DNA from 3 places in the Pseudomonas sp. GW821-FHT05H12 genome. Region 1 is predicted to be linked to each of the others. Evidence: predicted binding sites of a transcription regulator. Region 1 holds the regulator's gene; each other region holds the start of a gene.
What was found. Region 1 encodes FliA, which starts transcription of late flagellar genes. Its sites were predicted from a motif close to CTAAAGTTTNNNNNNNNNNNGCCGNTAA; they were not measured.

Region 2: a site for FliA is predicted at 3,487-3,514, ahead of AC07SU_RS28965 (methyl-accepting chemotaxis protein). Genes of this name have one in related genera too.
Region 3: a site for FliA is predicted at 4,372-4,399, ahead of AC07SU_RS16140 (methyl-accepting chemotaxis protein). Genes of this name have one in related genera too.

What each region holds. Positions count from the first base shown of each region.
Region 1 is NZ_JBWKRS010000041.1:12,290-18,885, forward strand. It holds gene AC07SU_RS26620 (protein phosphatase CheZ) at 1-444, opposite strand, end outside; gene AC07SU_RS26625 (chemotaxis response regulator CheY) at 463-837, opposite strand; gene fliA (RNA polymerase sigma factor FliA) at 1,005-1,745, opposite strand; gene fleN (flagellar synthesis regulator FleN) at 1,742-2,575, opposite strand; gene flhF (flagellar biosynthesis GTPase FlhF) at 2,682-3,998, opposite strand; gene flhA (flagellar biosynthesis protein FlhA) at 4,011-6,125, opposite strand; gene AC07SU_RS26650 (cold-shock protein) at 6,264-6,467, opposite strand.
Region 2 is NZ_JBWKRS010000053.1:23,979-30,574, forward strand. It holds gene pdxH (pyridoxamine 5'-phosphate oxidase) at 1-289, shown strand, start outside; gene AC07SU_RS28960 (outer membrane lipoprotein) at 554-1,018, shown strand; gene AC07SU_RS28965 (methyl-accepting chemotaxis protein) at 1,779-3,401, opposite strand; gene AC07SU_RS28970 (hypothetical protein) at 3,621-3,950, opposite strand; gene nhaA (Na+/H+ antiporter NhaA) at 4,151-5,326, opposite strand; gene AC07SU_RS28980 (PLP-dependent cysteine synthase family protein) at 5,543-6,596, shown strand, end outside.
Region 3 is NZ_JBWKRS010000016.1:95,624-102,219, reverse strand. It holds gene ccoO (cytochrome-c oxidase, cbb3-type subunit II) at 1-493, opposite strand, end outside; gene ccoN (cytochrome-c oxidase, cbb3-type subunit I) at 504-1,928, opposite strand; gene AC07SU_RS16145 (alpha/beta family hydrolase) at 2,008-2,700, shown strand; gene AC07SU_RS16140 (methyl-accepting chemotaxis protein) at 2,777-4,342, opposite strand; gene AC07SU_RS16135 (CPBP family glutamic-type intramembrane protease) at 4,554-5,345, opposite strand; gene AC07SU_RS16130 (DMT family transporter) at 5,764-6,596, shown strand, end outside.

The DNA.
Region 1 (6,596 bases):
GACCCGACGCGCCAATTCACGAAACTCTTCCGCGCCCACTTCCCGACGCATGAAGCGGCCCCAGTCAACGCTGAGGGCCTGGGCTTCATTGGCCATTCCATTGACCAGGGGCGTGGCGTTCTCCACCAGGTCCATGGTGCGGTTGGCCGCCGCCTCAGTCAGCCTGACCACGTAGGACAGGCGTTCGGTGGCATCGGTGATTTGCGAAATCTCTTCGGCCTGGGGCATGTGCGGGTCAATCTGGAAATTGACGATCGCACTGTGCAGCTCGCGCGTGAGCTTGCCCACTTCCTGGTACAGGCCGCGGTCACGGGTCTGGTTGAGCTCATGGATTAACTGCACCGCGTCGCCAAACTGGCCTTTTTCAAGGCTGTCGACCAACTGGTGAGCATGCTTTTTCAGGGTCGACTCGAAGTCTCCCTGTGACGTTTCTTTATGCTCCATAGCTCCCCCGTGGCAGCATCAATGACCGATGCGTTCGAAGATTTTCTCGATCTTCTCTTTCAAGGCCAGCGCAGTGAATGGCTTGACCACGTAACCGTTTACCCCGGCTTGGGCGGCTTCGATGATCTGCTCACGCTTGGCTTCGGCGGTCACCATCAGCACAGGCAGGCTGCGCAGTTTTTCATCAGCACGCACGTGGCGCAGCAAATCGATACCGGTCATGCCCGGCATGTTCCAGTCGGTTACCAGAAAGTCGATGCTCCCGCTGTTGAGGATCGGAATTGCCGTAATGCCGTCATCCGCCTCGACCGTGTTTGTGAACCCAAGGTCACGCAACAGGTTTTTTATGATCCGCCGCATCGTTGAGAAGTCATCAACGATGAGGATTTTCATGTTCTTGTCCAATTCGACCTCCAAGCAGTCTTAAACGCGCCCAGCACCTGGACGCGCCATTTCAATCAACAGGCGTTACACAAAAAGGACTGCCCAGGGCACCACGGTACGAACCCGCGAAAGCGTGGGCTTTCACGGTAGCGTCTGCAGTGTCCCCACACTGCCTGTCAGCGCGCTCGCCACTCTCCCAATCGCCCCCGCAAGCGGGCTGCGCACTGGCTATGCAGCTGGCTGACACGCGACTCGCTGACCCCCAGGACCTCACCGATTTCCTTGAGGTTCAGCTCTTCGTCGTAGTACAGCGCCAACACCAGTCGCTCACGCTCCGGCAAATTGGCGATCGCGTCCGCCAACGCGCCCTGGAAGCGTTCATCTTCCAGGTCACGCGACGGCTCGAGATGTGCACTCGCGCCGTCCTCGTGCAGCCCTTCGTGTTCGCCGTCCTGCAACAGGTCGTCGAAACTGAACAGGCGGCTGCCCAAGGTATCGTTCAAAATCCCGTAGTAATCATCGAGACTCAATTGGAGTTCGGCCGCAACTTCATGATCTTTAGCGTCACGACCGGTTTTTGCTTCAATTGCGCGAATTGCATCACTGACCATGCGCGTATTGCGGTGCACCGAACGCGGTGCCCAATCGCCTTTGCGCACTTCGTCGAGCATCGCGCCACGGATACGGATACCCGCATACGTCTCAAAACTTGCACCCTTGCTCGCGTCGTATTTGGTCGACACTTCGAGCAAGCCGATCATGCCGGCCTGGATCAGGTCTTCGACCTGGACGCTGGCCGGCAGGCGTGCCAGCAGGTGATAGGCGATACGCTTGACCAACGGCGCGTAGCGCTCGATCAACTCGCCCTGGCTGTCACGGGCAGACTTCTTGTACGCGTTGTAGCCAGTCGCTGTCATAGCACGGGTCCTGCGCTCGTCTGATGCACCAATCGCTCGACGAAAAACTCCAGATGCCCCCGCGGGTTGGCGGGCAACGGCCAGGTATCGACCTTCTGGGCAATGGCCTTGAACGCCAGTGCGCACTTCGAACGAGGGAACGCTTCATAGACCGCACGCTGCTTTTGCACGGCCTTGCGTACACACTCGTCATAAGGAACTGCGCCGACGTATTGTAAGGCGACATCGAGGAAGCGATCCGTGACCTTGGTCAACTTGGCGAACAGGTTTCGCCCCTCCTGAGGGCTTTGGGCCATGTTGGCCAGCACGCGGAAGCGGTTCATGCCGTAGTCACGGTTAAGCAGTTTGATCAGGGCGTAGGCGTCGGTGATCGAGGTGGGTTCATCGCAGACCACCAGCAGCACTTCTTGCGCCGCGCGCACGAAGCTGACCACGGACTCGCCGATCCCGGCGGCGGTGTCGATCACCAGCACGTCGAGGTTGTCGCCGATATCACTGAAGGCCTGGATCAGGCCGGCATGCTGCGCCGGGCTCAGGTGCACCATGCTCTGGGTGCCCGAGGCGGCCGGCACGATCCGAATGCCACCGGGGCCCTGGAGCAGCACATCGCGCAGCTCACAACGGCCTTCGATCACATCGGCGAGGGTGTGTTTGGGTGTCAGCCCCAGCAGAACGTCGACGTTCGCCAACCCCAGGTCAGCATCCAGCAGCATGACGCGACGGCCAAGCTCTGCCAGGGCCAGGGACAAATTCACTGACACGTTAGTTTTCCCGACGCCACCTTTGCCGCCGGTCACCGCGATCACCTGTACGGGATGCATGCTGCCCATTTTATTTCTTTACCTTGTCTTGCTTAGACGCAGGCTACATGGCTTGGCCGCGTGAATCGCTTGCAGACCATCGATGTAGATACATTTCACGGTGTTCATGCTGCCCTCAACCGACCCGTTTTGCCGGGTTGTGGTAAAGGTCAGCGAACATGTCGGCCATCGCTTCCTCGCTAGGCTCTTCTTGCATTTGCACGCTGACTGCACGGCTGACCAACTGATGACGGCGCGGCAGATGCAGATCATCCGGGATCCGCGGCCCGTCGGTCAGGTAGGCAACCGGCAATTCGTGGCTGATGGCCAGGCTCAACACCTCGCCCAGACTCGCCGTTTCATCGAGTTTAGTCAGGATGCAACCGGCCAGGCCGCAGCGCTTGTAGCTGTGATACGCAGCGGTAAGAACCTGTTTCTGGCTGGTGGTTGCAAGCACCAGGTAATTCTTCGACTTGATGCCACGCCCGGCCAGGCTTTCCAGTTGCATGCGCAACGCCGGGTCGCTGGCTTGCAGGCCAGCGGTATCGATCAACACCACGCGCTTGCGCAACAGGGGGTCGAGGGCATTGGCCAGGGACTGGCCCGGGTCGACGTGGGTCACCGACACATTGAGGATACGCCCCAGGGTCTTGAGCTGTTCCTGGGCACCAATACGGTAGCTGTCCATGCTCACCAGCGCGATGTTCTGCGCGCCGTACTTGAGCACGTAACGCGCGGCCAGTTTGGCCAGGGTGGTGGTCTTGCCCATGCCGGCAGGGCCGACCATAGCGATCACACCGCCCTCTTCCAGGGGCTCGATTTCCAGGGTGACGATCATGCGCGCCAGGTGGGCCAGCAACATGCGCCAGGCCTGGCGAGGCTCTTCGACTTCGGCGGTGAGGGCCAGCAGGTCGCGGGACAACGGGCCGGACAAGCCGATACGTTGCAGGCGGCGCCACAGGTTGGCCTGTTGCGGCTTGCTGCCTTGCAGCTGGGTCCACGCCAGCGAACCAAGCTGGACTTCCAGCAGCTCACGCAGGCCATTGAGTTCAAAACGCATCGAGTCGAACACACGCGGGTCGACTGCGGGGGCCGGGGCTGGCGCAGCAGGACGCGGTGGTTCTTTGAAGGTCGGTTCTACCAACGGCTCGGCAGCGGTCAGCGGCAGGCCGGCGAACAGTTGGCGATTGGTGGTGGCATCGCTGTCGCCACGCATGCTCAGTTCAGCCTGGGCCGACACAATGCGCGAAGCGGTCTTGCGCAGCTCGTCTTCGAGTTCCATGTTCGGCACACGCGGCGCCAGCGCCTGGGGGGTGTAATCCAGGGCAGCCGTCAGCTCGACACCACCGGCAATGCGGCGGTTTCCGATAATCGCGGCGTCGGCGCCCAATTCATCACGAACCAGTTTCATGGCCTGACGCATATCGGCGGCGAAAAAACGCTTAACTTGCATAACCCACTACCCTCAGCCGTTGGGCCCTACTGTCGCGACGATAGTCACTTGCTTGTTGTCAGGAATTTCCTGATAAGCCAAAACGTGCAAATTCGGTACTGCCAGGCGCCCAAATCGCGACAACATCGCTCGGACGGGGCCGGCCACCAGCAGAATGATCGGCTGGCCTGCCATTTCCTGGCGCTGCGCGGCTTCGATCAACGAACGCTGCAGCTTCTCAGCCATGCTTGGCTCCAGCAGAACGCCCTCTTCCTGGCCTTGTCCTGCCTTCTGAATACTATTGAGCAATATTTGTTCCAACCTTGGTTCCAAGGTGATCACAGGCAGCTCGGAGTCAATCCCTACAATGCTTTGCACGATTGCACGCGACAATCCGACGCGCACGGCGGCCACCAGGGCGGCAGTATCTTGACTCTTGGCGGCATTGTTGGCGATGGCCTCGGCAATGCTGCGGATGTCGCGCACCGGCACTTGCTCGGCCAGCAGCGCCTGCAGCACCTTGAGCAATTGCGACAGCGACAGCACGCCCGGCACCAGTTCTTCGGCGAGTTTTGGCGAGGCTTTGCCCAGCAAACCCATCAATTGCTGGACTTCTTCGTGGCCGATCAGCTCGTGGGAGTGCTTGTAGAGGATCTGGTTGAGGTGGGTCGCGACCACGGTACTAGCGTCTACCACGGTATAACCGAGGGACTGGGCCTGGCTGCGCTGGCTGACTTCGATCCACACCGCGTCAAGGCCAAAAGCCGGATCTTTGGCGGTTATGCCGTTGAGCGAGCCAAACACCTGGCCGGGGTTGATCGCCAACTCGCGGTCCGGGTAGATCTCCGCTTCAGCGAGGATCACGCCCATCAGGGTCAGGCGGTAGGCGCTCGGGGCCAGGTCGAGGTTGTCGCGAATGTGCACAGTGGGCATCAGGAACCCCAGGTCTTGCGACAGTTTCTTGCGCACACCCTTGATCCGGGCGAGCAGTTGGCCGCCCTGGTTGCGGTCTACCAGCGGAATCAGGCGGTAGCCCACTTCCAGGCCGATCATGTCGATCGGGGTCACGTCATCCCAGCCAAGCTCCTTGGTTTCCTGGGCGCGGGCCGGGGAAGGCAGCAAATCCTGCTGACGGGCGATTTCCTGCTGGGCCAGCACCTTGACCTGGTTTTGCTTGCGCCAGAACAGGTAGGCACCGCCAGCGGCCATGGCCGCCATGCTGAGGAACGACACGTGGGGCATGCCCGGCACGATGCCCATGATCGCCATGATGCCCGCCGCCACGGCCAGCGCCTTGGGCGAGGCGAACATCTGACGGCTGATCTGCTTGCCCATGTCTTCGGAGCCCGAAGCACGGGTCACCATGATGGCCGCTGCTGTAGATAACAACAGTGATGGCAATTGCGCCACTAAACCGTCACCGATGGTCAGCAAGGCGTACACCTTGCCCGCATCGCCGAAGGTCATGCCGTGCTGGAAGATACCGACGGCCATGCCGCCGATCAGGTTGATGAACAGAATCAACAGGCCCGCAATGGCGTCACCGCGTACGAATTTGCTGGCACCGTCCATCGAACCGTAGAACTCAGCCTCTTGGGCCACTTCCAGGCGGCGGGCCTTGGCTTGGTTCTGGTCGATCAGGCCGGCGTTGAGGTCGGCGTCGATGGCCATCTGTTTGCCGGGCATGGCGTCGAGGGTAAACCGTGCGCTCACCTCGGAGATACGCCCGGCACCCTTGGTGACCACCACGAAGTTGATGATCATGAGGATCGCAAACACCACGATACCGACCACGTAGTTGCCGCCGATCACCACCTCACCGAAGGCCTGGATCACCTTACCTGCAGCGGCATGGCCGTCCTGGCCGTGCAGCATGACCACCCGGGTCGACGCCACGTTGAGCGCCAGGCGCAGCAGGGTCGCCACCAGCAGGATGGTCGGGAAGACCGCGAAATCCAGGGGCCGCAGGGCGTATACGCAGACCAGCAGCACCACCACCGACAGCGCAATGTTGAAGGTGAAGAACACGTCCAGCAGGAACGGCGGCATCGGCAACATCATCATTGCCAGCATCACCAGCAACAACAACGGCACACCCAGATTGCCTCGCGAAAGGTCAGTCAGGGTGCTGCGGGCCGTGCCGAGCATTTGAGAGCGATCCACCACCGGTATTCCTCGTTTCCTTGAAGCAAACTTTTGACGCCGAAAAGCGACTTGCAGGCGGTATTGCAAGAAGCCTTCCAACTTTTGCTTGAGGAATACACGACTGGCGTCTTTGCTCACCCGTCAGCGTGGATGCACCTTCGCGGCCTGAGGGCCTTTGGGGCCTTCCACAACGCTGAACTCAACTTTTTGGTTCTCCTCCAGCGTCTTGAATCCGTCGGACTCAATGGCTGAATAGTGTACGAACAAGTCTTTCTGATCATCGTCCGAGGTGATGAACCCAAAGCCCTTTGCCGCGTTGAACCATTTGACCGTGCCCGTCGCCATTGCCTTACTCCCGACCGCCGCTTAAGAACTTGCAGCACTATCAAACCGCGAAGCCATGCCAACGACCACTGTCAACCTTGACAGGTCGCCCCCCATCAACGACGAACGGTAAATTGTAGTGAGCGGGTT
Region 2 (6,596 bases), on a different contig from region 1:
TGAAGAGTCGGACGCGTATTACCAGGTGCGTCCCTTGGGCAGCCGCCTGGGGGCCTGGGCGTCGCCGCAGAGCAAGGTCATCCGTGACCGTGAAGAACTGCAGGACTTGCTCAAGGCAACCGAGCAGCGTTTCAGTGATACCCAGCCCGATTGCCCCGAGCATTGGGGCGGCTACCGTTTGCTGCCTGAGCGCATCGAGTTCTGGCAAGGCCGCGCCAGCCGCCTGCATGACCGCCTGAACTATCGCCTGCAAGCGGGCGAGTGGACACGCGAGCGCCTGGCGCCCTGAGCCTCACCTTTCGTCACCTCACCTGAATAATGTCCGCAGGCCCGGCGTCTTTATCAAGAGGCTTCGGGTTGTTGATTGCGGACAACTCCACCGGCAAGCGTATGCGTGACACTTCTTGGTACAAGGAGAGTGCTACCGTTCGTCGAGTTTTCTGGTAAGGGCAGTCTGTACTAGGGCTGAATGAAAGCAATTTTCTGCCGTGCTTGCCGTGACAGGCGCCAAGCCGCAGCGTCTAATGAATACCTGTCCTTTGGAGTTGATGCTATGCGTAAGTCCGTTTTACTAGTTGCCTGCTTTACCACCCTGTCGTTGCTGTTGGGTGGCTGCGCCTCGAGTCTGACCGGCGACTCGTACTCCCGTGACGAAGCGCGTCGTGTACAGACCGTTCGCATGGGTACCATTGAATCCCTGCGTCCGGTGAAAATCGAAGGCACCAAGACCCCAATCGGCGGCGCTGCTGGCGCAGTCATCGGCGGCGTTGGCGGCAGCGCCATCGGCGGCGGTCGTGGCAGCATTGTCACTGCCGTGATCGGCGCCGTCGCTGGCGGCCTGCTGGGCTCGGCCACCGAAGAAGGCCTGACCCGCACCCAAGGCGTTGAAATCACCGTTCGCGAAGACGACGGCAGCATGCGCGCCTACGTGCAAGCGGTTGAAGAGAACGAGATCTTCCGCATTGGTGACCGCGTTCGCATCATGACCGTTAACGGCACCAGCCGCGTGACTCGCTAAGCGTCGGTTGTAGAAACACAAAACCCCCAACCAGGTGACTGGTTGGGGGTTTTTTTATTACGTGGGGCAAGGTTGGCTGAGCATTAGAGTTGAAGTGAAAGCGCTTTCGTATGGACTAAAAATGCAGGCAATAAAAAACCGCCTTAGTAGGGCGGTTCTTTATTGCAATCCCAGTTCTGGTTGGGCTTGCATACTCACAGGACGCGATGACATGGGCGAGATACTAATGCTGCTTAAAGTGTCACGCAAGGCTCATTGAGGGGAGGTGAGCATGATTTATGAGATTTCCTTTACCGGATTTTTCTGCAAAAGACGGTAATAAACTTTAAGCGCAATTCACTGCATTCAACAGCGCTTGGTCACACCTTTGGCTCTGCGCCCCGTTAGTATCAACGCCGTTCCACGTTTGTCACTTTGCAGATTGACTGGGTCAACGCCGAAGTTTTCGGACCAACCGCCACGGGCTAGTAATCCGTGCCGGATTGATGCGGGTGGCCCATCAACCCAGCCACCTCAAAGGACGCGATGACAGCATCCGAAGGCGCGCATGTTCCGGTAAGTACGCTGGAGGTAAGGCCCAACATTTGGAGGGCCGAGTATGTCGAAGTTTGCACGACGTACGTGGAACCTCGTAGTGAACGCCTTGCGTGTGTACCACGTGTGGGTGTTCCTGCGGGACAGCTTCGATGACCTGTAGGGTCTAAGAAGTGGAGCCGTCTCGGTTTAAACCGAGACGGCTTTTTGGTTTTTCAGGCTGCCCTCAGATCTGGAAGTGCTTCACCAGGGTGTTCAACTCATGGGCCAGGCTTGCCAGGGACTGCGACGCAGCTGTCGTTTGGGTCGAGCCTTCCGCAGACTGAACCGACAACTGCTGAATGTTCAGCAAATTGCGGTCAACCGCCCGGGCCACATCAGCTTGCTCAGCCGCCGCTGTGGTGATGACCAGGTTGCGGTCATTGATCTCATCGTTGGCCGCCAGGATATCCGCCAGCGCTTTCTGCGCCAGTTCGGCCAGCGCCAGGGTTTGCTCGGTCATGGTGCTGCTGTCGAGCATGGTGTTGACGGTGCTGGCGGTGTTGGTCTGGATGCTGCCGATCATCTGTTCGATTACCTGGGTCGACTGGGCGGTGCGATGGGCCAGGGCTCGTACCTCATCGGCAACCACGGCAAACCCGCGGCCCGCATCGCCCGCGCGCGCGGCTTCGATGGCTGCGTTCAGCGCCAGCAGGTTGGTTTGCTCGGCAATCGTGCGGATCACATCGAGGACCTTGCCGATCCCCTTGGCCTGCTCGGCAAGGCCGCCTACTTGGCCGGAGCTGAGTTCAACACCACGGGTCAGGGCCTGGATTGCGTTCAGCGCTTCGACCATGCGTTGCTGGCCTTTCAAGGCAATGCTTCGCGACTCCTGGGACAGGTCGGAGGTGGACGCCGCATTTCTCGCCACTTCCTCAATCGCCGTGGTCATCTCGGTGACGGCAGTAGCGGCCTGTTCGATTTCGCCATGTTGCTGCTGCAGGTCACGGCTACCTTCGGCAGTGACGGCATTGAGCTCTTCGGCCGCCGCCGCCAGTTGGCTGGACGAGCCGGTGATCTGCCGCAGGGTCTGTACCAGGTTGTTGCGCATGACCTCCTGGGCCCTGAGCAAGCGCGTGGCTTCATCGTTGCCGGTCGGGTTGATGGGCTGGGTGAGATCGCCTTTTGCGATAGTTTCTGCCACCTGTACGGCCTCTATGATCGGGCCGGTAATGCTGCGGGTCAGCAACCAGGCCACCAGCACCGTGCCGCCACTCACCAACAGGATCACGAGCGTGATACCACCCACCGCATGTTGGTAAGCACCGACGGACGTCATGCCGGCCTGTTCTGCGCCCTTGTTGGCAAGGTCGATCAGTTGGTCGAAGTTCTTGGTCATCTGCTCATAGCTTTCTCGAATGCTGTTGAGAAAGTCCCGCGCGCCGGTTTTATCGCCTGAGCGCGAGCGCTTGAGCATCTCGGTATGGTTTTTCGCATACGCCTCGAGGCTCTGGTTGAACACCTCGAGCCGTGATTTTTCCTCCGGTGTACGCAACAGCGCCGCGTACTGGGTCAACTGCTCCTTGACCGCCTTGAGGCGACCTGCGGACTTGTCTTCGTAGGTCTGCATGTCGGCATCGCTGGACGACAGGATGTGCGCCATTTCACCCAGGCGGAAACGGTCGAGCGATGCGTTGGCCAAGGCCAGGATCCTGACGCGCTGCATCCAATTGTTCTGGATGTCGGCCGCCTGGGACTGGACTTCGCCGATCTGCTTGAGCGCAAACAGGCCGAGAAACACACTCAGTGACGCAATGGCGGCGAAGCCGATGAAGGCTCTGGCTGCGATTCTTATATTTCTCAGGAACATGGGGTTTACGCTCGGTCTGAAAACGCGTTGAGGAGCAGGGGCGGGCGGGCGTCCTGGGCCAGGACAGTCGTGGCACCACACCAGCTAGTCGGCGGTGAGCGTGAAGTCTTTAGGGTGCGCGGGGGCGGGAGGGCAAGTTTCATGTTGGGGGGGGAGCGGAAAAAGAAAAACCTCAACCGGGTGAGCGGTTGAGGTTTCTTGTGTGAGGTGTTTTGGGCCTCAGGTGAACATTTCTATGTCGTCCATGGCGTTATTCACTGCAGCCGACAACGAGGGGGATCTGCGTCTTGCTCGTTCGAACGCTGGTGTGATTTTCGCCATATCTACCGCGCCGAATCGACGTGCTATGTGACCGATCGCTACGATAGCCGCTGCCGAAAAGCTATCGTCAGGATGGTCGATGAACTGGAGGCAAGTGTGCTCCGCCCACTCTCCATTCAGCTCATTAAGCCCAATGGATATCAGGGCTTCTGTCACTTTATTCACGTCCGATGTTGCTAGATAACGTACTGCCTCATCGTGTTCCAAATCTGGATCGTGATATTGCATCTTTATTTTTCCTCCCTGGAACTCTTCCGTTTTCAGGCCATGGGGCTTGGCTGAATTGTGTTTGCTAGATAACGAAGCCCGACGGGTTAGTCGGGCTCATGACGTTATGGCAACCAGAAAGGCCGGGATGTAGGTCGCGTCCGGGGGGCAGGAAGGAATTGGAGGAATTCAGGAGCCGGATGTCCGGCTCCTGAGCAGGCTCAAGCTTTCTTGCGACTCGCCATCGCCGTGACCGCATACCCAATGCACGCTGCCAGGATAGAACCGGTCAGGATGCCCATACGGTCTTCCCCGGCGAACTCACTGACACCCGGCACAAACGCCAGGGAGCCGACGAACAGGCTCATGGTGAAGCCGATACCACACAGGATCGCCACGCCGAAGACCTGGCCCCAGTTGGCGCCCGAGGGCAGGGCGGAGAGGCCGGTTTTCACGGCTATCCAGGTGAGGCCGAACACGCCGACGGTCTTGCCGATCAGCAGGCCGGCGGCGATGCCCATCGGTACGTGGTGGGTGAAGCTGTCCAGGCTGACGCCGGTCAGCGAGACACCGGCGTTGGCGAAGGCGAACAGCGGCAGGATGCCATAGGCCACCCAGGGGTGCAGGGCGTGTTCAAGGGTCAACAACGGCGAAGGCTCGGCATTCTTGGTGCGCATCGGGATGCAGAATGCCAGGGTTACGCCAGCCAGCGTGGCGTGCACGCCACTCTTGAGCACGCAGACCCACAGGATCAGGCCGATGATCAGGTAGGGGCCGAGCTTGATCACGCCAAGGCGGTTCATCGCGATCAAGGCAGTCAGGCACGCCGCTGCGCCGGCGAGCGAGGCACCAGACAGGTCAGTGGAATAGAACAGGGCAATGACGATGATCGCGCCCAGGTCATCAATGATGGCCAGGGTCATCAGGAACAGTTTCAGCGATACCGGCACGCGCTTGCCCAACAGGGCCAGTACGCCCAGGGCGAACGCGATGTCCGTGGCCATGGGGATCGCCCAGCCGGCCAGTGCGGCTGAATTGCCTTTGTTCAGCGCCCAGTAGATCAAGGCGGGTACCACCATGCCGCCGATGGCTGCGGCACCGGGCAGCACCACTTGCGAAGGCTTGGACAGGTGACCGTCGAGCAGCTCGCGTTTGACCTCCAGGCCGATCAGCAGGAAGAACAACGCCATCAGGCCGTCGTTGATCCACAGCAGGGCGGGCTTGGCGATTTTCAGGGCGCCCACCTGGGCCACCACCGGTACGTCGAGGAAGGCGTTGTAGAGGTGCGACAACGGAGAGTTGTTGATGATCAGCGCCAGGGCGGCAGCAGCGATCAACAACAGACCGCTGGCGGCTTCCAGCTGGAAGAAACGGGTGAAAGTGCTACGCAGAGGCACGGGATGCTCTCCAATCCAGGTTCAATAGGTGGGTACCCTAACCCGTACCGTTAGTTGTTAAAACAAAAGTTATATTCTTATTTGTTATAAGCGATGGCCCGGGGAGGCGTTGCGCCAAAGCCTAGCAATTGTGTGTCCAATTGAGTCGTCACTGTATCTGTGTGCAGTGTAGGAAACCCCCTAAGATTGTGGATGAAATCCTTAGAGACTCACCTTATGAGCGACCAACGTACCTGGGCCCGCGAAGCCATTCGCATTATTGAAGCGGACTTTCAGCGTAGCGCCGACACGCATCTGATCCCTTTGCCATTGCCGGGGTTGCCGGGTATCGAGTTGTACTTCAAGGATGAGTCCAGCCACCCCACCGGCAGCCTCAAGCATCGGCTGGCCCGCTCGCTGTTTCTGTATGCGCTGTGCAACGGCTGGCTGAAGCCAGGTGCGCCGGTGATCGAGGCGTCCAGTGGCTCCACGGCAATCTCGGAAGCCTACTTTGCGCGCCTGCTTGGCCTGCCGTTTATCGCCGTGATGCCGGCCACCACGTCCCAGGAAAAGATCGCCCAGATTGCTTTTTACGGTGGCAAGAGCCACTTGGTATTGGACCCGACACAGATCTACGCCGAATCCGAACGCCTGGCCAAGGAAAGTGGCGGTCACTTCATGGACCAGTTCACCTACGCCGAGCGGGCGACCGACTGGCGGGCGAACAACAACATCGCCGAGTCGATCTTCCAGCAGATGCGATTCGAACATTACCCCGAACCGAGTTGGTTGATCTCCAGCCCGGGCACGGGCGGCACCACCGCGACCCTGGGGCGCTACGTACGCTACCGCCAGCATTGCACCCGCGTGCTCTGCGCGGACGCCGAGCGTTCCGTGTTCTTTGACTTCTACCAAAGCGGCGACGCCAGCTTGCGCCTGGATTGCGGTTCTCGCATCGAAGGCATTGGCCGGCCACGGGTTGAGGCGTCGTTTCTGCCTAAGGTGATCGACGCGATGGTCAAGGTGCCGGATGCTTTATCGCTGGCAGCCATGCATTACCTGGCCGAGCGCTTGGGTCGACGGGTCGGGGGCAGCAGCGGGACTAACCTGATTGGCGCTTTGGTGGCTGCGCAACAGATGAAAGCGGCAGGGGAGTCAGGGTCGATCGTGGCGATCTTGTGTGATGGGGGCGAGCGGTATGCCACCACCTACTACGATCAGGCGTGGCTTAAAGCACAGGGCTATGAGTTGGAGGGTTTGATCACTGCCGTTGCGGCCAGTGTCGAGCGCG
Region 3 (6,596 bases), on a different contig from region 1:
GCACGCCGAGGGTGCGCATCACTTTCAACTTGGTCTCGGTGTGGCTGCTGTCGACTGGGGCGGTGACCAGCCACGGGTAGGCCGGCATTTTCGACTCGGGCACCACGTTGCGCGGGTTGTACAAGTGGGCGCGGTGCCAGTCGTCCGAGTAGCGTGCGCCGACGCGGGCCAGGTCCGGGCCGGTGCGCTTGGAACCCCACAGGAACGGGTGGTCCCACACGCTTTCGCCCGCCACCGAGTAGTGGCCGTAGCGCTCGGTCTCGGCGCGGAACGGGCGGATCATTTGCGAATGGCACTGCACGCAGCCTTCGCGGATGTAGATGTCGCGGCCTTCCAGTTGCAACGCGGTGTAGGGCTTCATGCCTTCCACCGGCTTGTTGGTCACGTCCTGGAAGAACAGCGGGACGATCTGGGTCAGGCCGCCGATGCTCACGGCGAGCACCATCAGCAGCATCAACAGGCCGACGTTCTTTTCAATCGTTTCGTGTTTCATCACAGACTCCTCAGGCCAGCTGCGCTGCAGCGGTGACTTCGGCCGGTTGCGCCGAACGCACGGTGCGCCACGTGTTGTAAGCCATCAGGAACATGCCGCTGAGGAAGATGGCGCCGCCCACCAGCCGCACGATAAAGCCTGGGTGGCTGGCCACCAGGGTTTCGACGAAGGAGTAGGTCAAGGTGCCGTCTTCGTTGACCGCACGCCACATCAGGCCCTGGGCGATGCCGTTGACCCACATCGAGGCGATGTAGAGCACGGTGCCGATGGTGGCCAGCCAGAAGTGCGCGTTGATCAGGCCGAGGCTGTACATCTGCTCGCGCCCGAAGACTTTGGGGATCATGTGGTACAGCGCGCCGATGGAGATCATCGCCACCCAGCCGAGGGCGCCGGCGTGTACGTGGCCGATGGTCCAGTCGGTGTAGTGGGAGAGGGCGTTGACGGTCTTGATCGCCATCATCGGGCCTTCGAAGGTCGACATGCCGTAGAAGGCCAGGGACACCACGAGGAAGCGCAGGATTGGGTCGCTGCGCAACTTATGCCAGGCGCCCGACAGGGTCATCATGCCGTTGATCATGCCGCCCCAGCTCGGTGCCAGCAGTACCAGCGACATCACCATGCCCAGGGACTGCGCCCAGTCCGGCAGCGCGGTGTAGTGCAGGTGGTGCGGGCCGGCCCAGATGTACAGGGTGATCAGCGCCCAGAAGTGCACGATGGACAAGCGATAGGAGTACACCGGGCGCTCGGCCTGCTTGGGCACGAAGTAGTACATCATCCCCAGGAAACCGGCGGTGAGGAAAAAGCCTACCGCGTTGTGCCCGTACCACCACTGCACCATGGCATCCGTCGCACCGCCGTAGAGGGAGTAGGACTTGGTCAGGCTGACCGGGATTTCCAGGTTATTGACGATATGCAGGATGGCCACGGTGATGATGAACGCACCGAAGAACCAGTTGCCGACGTAGATGTGCTTGGTGGTGCGCTTCATCACCGTGCCGAAGAACACAATGGCGTAGGCCACCCAGACGATGGTGATCAGGATGTCGATCGGCCATTCCAGCTCGGCGTATTCTTTGGAGCTGGTGTAGCCCAGTGGCAAGGTGATCGCGGCCAACAGGATGACCAGTTGCCAGCCCCAGAAGCAGAACGCGGCGATCTTCGGCGCGAACAACTGGGTCTGGCAGGTGCGTTGCACCGAGTAGAAGGAGCTGGCGAACAGCGCGCAGCCACCGAAGGCGAAGATCACCGCGTTGGTGTGCAACGGACGCAGGCGGCCGAAGCTGGTCCACGGCAGATCGAAGTTGAGTGCAGGCCAGACCAATTGGGCAGCGAGAAAAACCCCGAGCCCCATGCCGACGATGCCCCACACCACCGTCATAATGGCGAATTGGCGGACCACCTTGTAGTTATAGGCGGTACTTAAAGTAGTGTTCATGGTTCCCCATCCACGGTTCAACCCAAGCAGATGCGGCACTTGGGTTGGAGTTATAGGCAGACTAAAAAGCGAGGCAAGCATGGGAGAAGAGCACAAGGCCAGTATTGACGGGGATCAATGGGCGCAGTGTGTGCGGGAACACGGGTGGTTGTGGGATGTCGCCCCGCCCGTTGCGGGACGCGAGCCTGTGACGCTGATTTTGGCGCACGGCGCCGGCGCGCCGATGGACTCATCCTTCATGAACGACATGGCTGCACGCCTTGCCGGGCATGGCGTCAACGTGGTTCGCTTCGAATTTCCCTACATGGCCCAGCGCCGTGTGGACGGCGGCAAGCGCCCACCGAATCCGGCGCCGAAACTGCTGGACGCCTGGCGTGAGGTGTATGCGCAGGTGCGACGTCATGTCGCTGGGAAACTGGCGATTGGCGGCAAGTCCATGGGCGGGCGCATGGCCAGTTTGTTGGCGGATGAGTTGGGTGCCGATGGGTTGGTGTGCCTGGGGTATCCGTTTTATGCCGTGGGTAAACCGGAGAAACCACGGGTCGAGCATCTGGTGGCGCTGAAGACGCGTACTTTGATTGTGCAGGGTGAGCGGGATGCCCTGGGCAATCGGGCGGCGGTGGAAGGGTATGAGCTGTCGCCGAGTATCGAGGTGATGTGGCGGGTGGCGGGGGATCATGACTTGAAGCCGTTGAAGGCGTCGGGGTTTAGTCATGAGCAGCACCTGGAGGCCGCGGCGGTGAAAGTGGCTGGGTTTCTCGCTGTCCTTTAGGCCGTCATCGCCGGCAAGCCGGCTCCTACAAGGTTTACGTAACCCCTGTAGGAGCCGGCTTGCCGGCGATAGCGGTTTACCGGTTGAAACGCTCTACCAGCGAATACTGGGTATTGGCGGTATGGGTCAGCTCTTCACTCAACTGCGCCGAGTTCAACGCCTGCTCCGACGTCTGGTCCGCCAACAGCGCAATGGTGCTGATGTTGCGGCTGATCTCTTCGGCCACCGAGCTTTGCTCTTCGGTCGCTGCCGCGATCTGGGTGGTCATGTCGGTGATATGCGCCACTGCTTCACTGATGCCCACCAATGCCTGGTCCGCTTCCATCACCCGCGCCACACCTTCTTCGGCCTGGCGATGCCCGGCGTCCATGGTTTGCACGGCGGCGGCGGCGGTCTGCTGCAGCTTGGCGATCAGGGCGTGGATCTGACCGGTGGATTCGGCGGTGCGCTGCGCCAGTTGGCGCACTTCGTCCGCCACCACCGCAAAACCACGGCCCATCTCACCTGCACGGGCCGCTTCAATAGCCGCGTTCAGTGCCAGCAGGTTGGTCTGGTCGGCAATGCCTTTGATCACATCGACCACGCCGCCGATCTCATCGCTGTCTTTAGCCAGCTGGGTGACGGTCACGCCCGTTTCACCCACGGCAACGGACAGGCGCTGAATCGCCTCGCGGGTTTCCCCGGCGATATCGCGACCTCGACCGGTGAGGCGGTTGGCCTCCTGGGTCGCATCGGCTGTGCGCTGTACGTGGCTGGCGACTTCCTGGGTGGTCGCGGCCATCTGGTTGACGGCGGTGGCCACTTGCTCGGTTTCCACGCGCTGGCGCTCCAGGCCGCTGGAGCTGTTGTGCGCCAGGGTGTTGGACTGCGCGGCTTGATCGTTCAGGTGCTCGGCCGTGTCCTGCAAGCGTGTGAGGCAGGTCTTCAGGCGTGCTTCCTGGCTGAGGATCGACATCTCCAGGCGCGCTTGTGCGCCACGGCTGTCGGTGTACATCTGTGCGATCAACGGGTCGGAGGTGGTCTGCTCGGCCAAGCGCAACAAGCGCTTGAGGCCGCGCTGCTGCCAGCTCAGGCCCAGCAGGCCCAACGGCACCGACAACCCTGCCGCCAGGGCGAAGCCCCAATGGGAATTCAGCGACGCGCCGATCATGAAGCTCAATTGGCTAACCAGGATAAACGGCAGCCAGTCCTGCAGCACCGGCAGCCACTTGTCCCGCTGGGGAACGGCAGACTTGCCTTGGTTGATGCGTTGGTAGAGCGCTTCGGCCCGGCGGATCTGCTCGGCGGTGGGCTTGATGCGCACCGATTCGTAGCCGATCACCTGGTTGCCGTCGAAAACGGGGGTCACATAGGCGTTAACCCAATAGTGATCACCGCTCTTGCAGCGATTCTTGACAATGCCCATCCATGGCAAGCCTTGTTTGAGCGTCGACCACATGTGCGCGAACACAGCCGCCGGAACGTCCGGGTGACGCACCAGATTGTGCGGGGCACGAATCAGCTCGTCACGGGTGAACCCACTGATTTCGACAAACGCGTCGTTGCAGTAAGTGATGACACCCTTGGCATCTGTGGTGGAGATCAACCGTTGCTGAGCGGGGAAGGTACGTTCGCGCTGGGTAACGGGTTGGTTATTACGCATGATTGTTCAATCCGCAAGGCTTTCAAGGGGTATCGGCAGGGTCAGGCGTTTATTTAACTTATTTTTGCAACAATCGACTGGCCAGCATTGGGTACATAACCCCTGTAGGAGCGGGCTTGCCCGCGAAGGTCGCCAACGATAACGCAGGGTTTATGGTTAAACGCGGCGTTCACGGGCTTTTCGCGAGCAAGCTCGCTCCTACAGAGGGCAATCAGCCGGCCAGCATTGGGTAGGTAAACAACCCGAAGTGAAGCAGATTCAAGCCAAAATGCGTGGCAATCGCTGCACCCAGCCCGCCAAACCGGTACGCCAGGCCATAACCGACCCCGGCGATGCTCGCCAGCAGCACCCAATGCCAGCCCGCGCCGAGGTGCGCCAGGCCGAACAGCAGTGAGGCGAGCAAGAGTGCGAGGTTCTCCCCATACGGCAGGTGTTTGAAACGTTGGCTCAAGCCGCCCTGGATGTAACCGCGAAACAGTGCCTCTTCCACCAAAGTCACCAGCAACAGGTTGTTCAACACCCATAACCACGCCTGTTCCGGCCACTTTGGTGCCCAACTGATAATCCCCAGCAACGCCGCCCCGCCTAGCGCTGCAACAGCCGTCAGGGCCAACGCCAGTGCCGCCACGCAAATCGACAGCCGCAACGTCCGTCGCGCAACGATCCACGGGCAGGCCAGCAGCAGCCAGAAACCGATCAGGGGTTTGTCCTGGTTCAGGTACATCGAGAACGGCACGGCGTCCGGGGTCAACCGTTGCGGGTCGATGCCGCGCCCGTTGTAGAAACCCGGCAACCAGTGCATCGCCAGGCCCAGCGCCAGGACGATGAACAAACCGTGGCCGAGGTAGCGCGCCCAGGGCGTGCGTTGCTGGCGCACCGCGTAGCCGGCGATCAGCAACAGGCCGACCGAGACGGCCGCGAGCAGGCCCAGTTGCCCGTAGATCAAAGCCACTGAGTAGCCAATGGAGAGAAGCACCAGGTACAGCCAGGGCAGAGCGATCATGTGAAATCCTTGGAAAAAACCGGCGGCATTATAGCGACCGGTGTTTTGCCGCCGCATGAAAACTCCTCCACGCAAAAAGACCCGGAGGAGTTATTGCAAAATATGTTTGCGGCTGGTTATAGTCGGTCGGCATCCCTCCCTTCAAAAAGATCAGCACATGCCAGCTTTCCAGCGCATAGCGGTAGTCGATTCAGCGGTCAACGCTGTGGTCGTGCCGTGCGGGGAAAAGCAGCCTGCGCAGATCAGTCACTACCCCCCTCCTGTCAGTAGCACGCCGGTGTACGCAGTCGTATCACCGCCGGGTGTTGGCATTTCGGGCTGATCAGCTCTGCTGTTCCCGTCTGCCCGCCTGAAAAAAACCTAATGCATTTCAGCGTCTGCTGAATCGGCTTTTTTTGCCTGATGACAGGTGGTAACCATGTCTGTTCTTTCGAAACAATCCGTGGCCGCGGCGGCCTCGACGAGCCTGTTTGTCCTGCTGTGGAGCAGCGGGGCGATTTTCTCCAAGTGGGGCTTGGCCCATGCGTCACCCTTTGCGTTCCTGCTGATGCGCTTTGCCATCGCCCTTGCGGGCCTGGTGATCCTGGTGCCGGTCCTCAAATTGAAGTTGCCGCGCCCCGGCAAACCCCTGCTGTATGCGGCAGCAACCGGATTGGTGCTGTTGGGGGCTTATCAGATTTTTTACCTGCTGGCCCTCGACCTCAAAGTCACGCCCGGCGTGATGGCAACCATCATGGGCGTGCAACCGATCCTCACCGTGGTGCTGATGGAACGCCAACGTTCCTGGCGCCGGATGTTCGGCCTGGGGCTGGGCCTGGCGGGGTTGATCATGGTGGTCTACCAAGGCATCGGCATGTCGGGCATGTCTCTGGCAGGGATGCTGTTCGGGCTGTTGGCACTGGCCAGCATGACCTTTGGTTCGATCATGCAAAAGCGCATCACCGATAACCCCCTGGGCACACTGCCGGTGCAATACCTGGCGGGCTTGCTGTTGTGCGCGGTATTCGTGCCGTTCCAACCGTTCCACTTTGAACACAGCAAGGGCTTTTTCGTGCCGGTGCTGTGGATGGGGTTGGTGGTGTCTTTGCTGGCAACGCTGTTGCTGTACCGCCTGATCGCCCGGGGCAACCTGGTGAATGTCACCAGCCTGTTCTACCTGGTGCCGGCCGTGACGGCGGTGATGGACTACCTGATCTTCGGCAACAGGCTGGCGATGTTGAGCCTGCTGGGGATGGGCTTGATCATCATCGG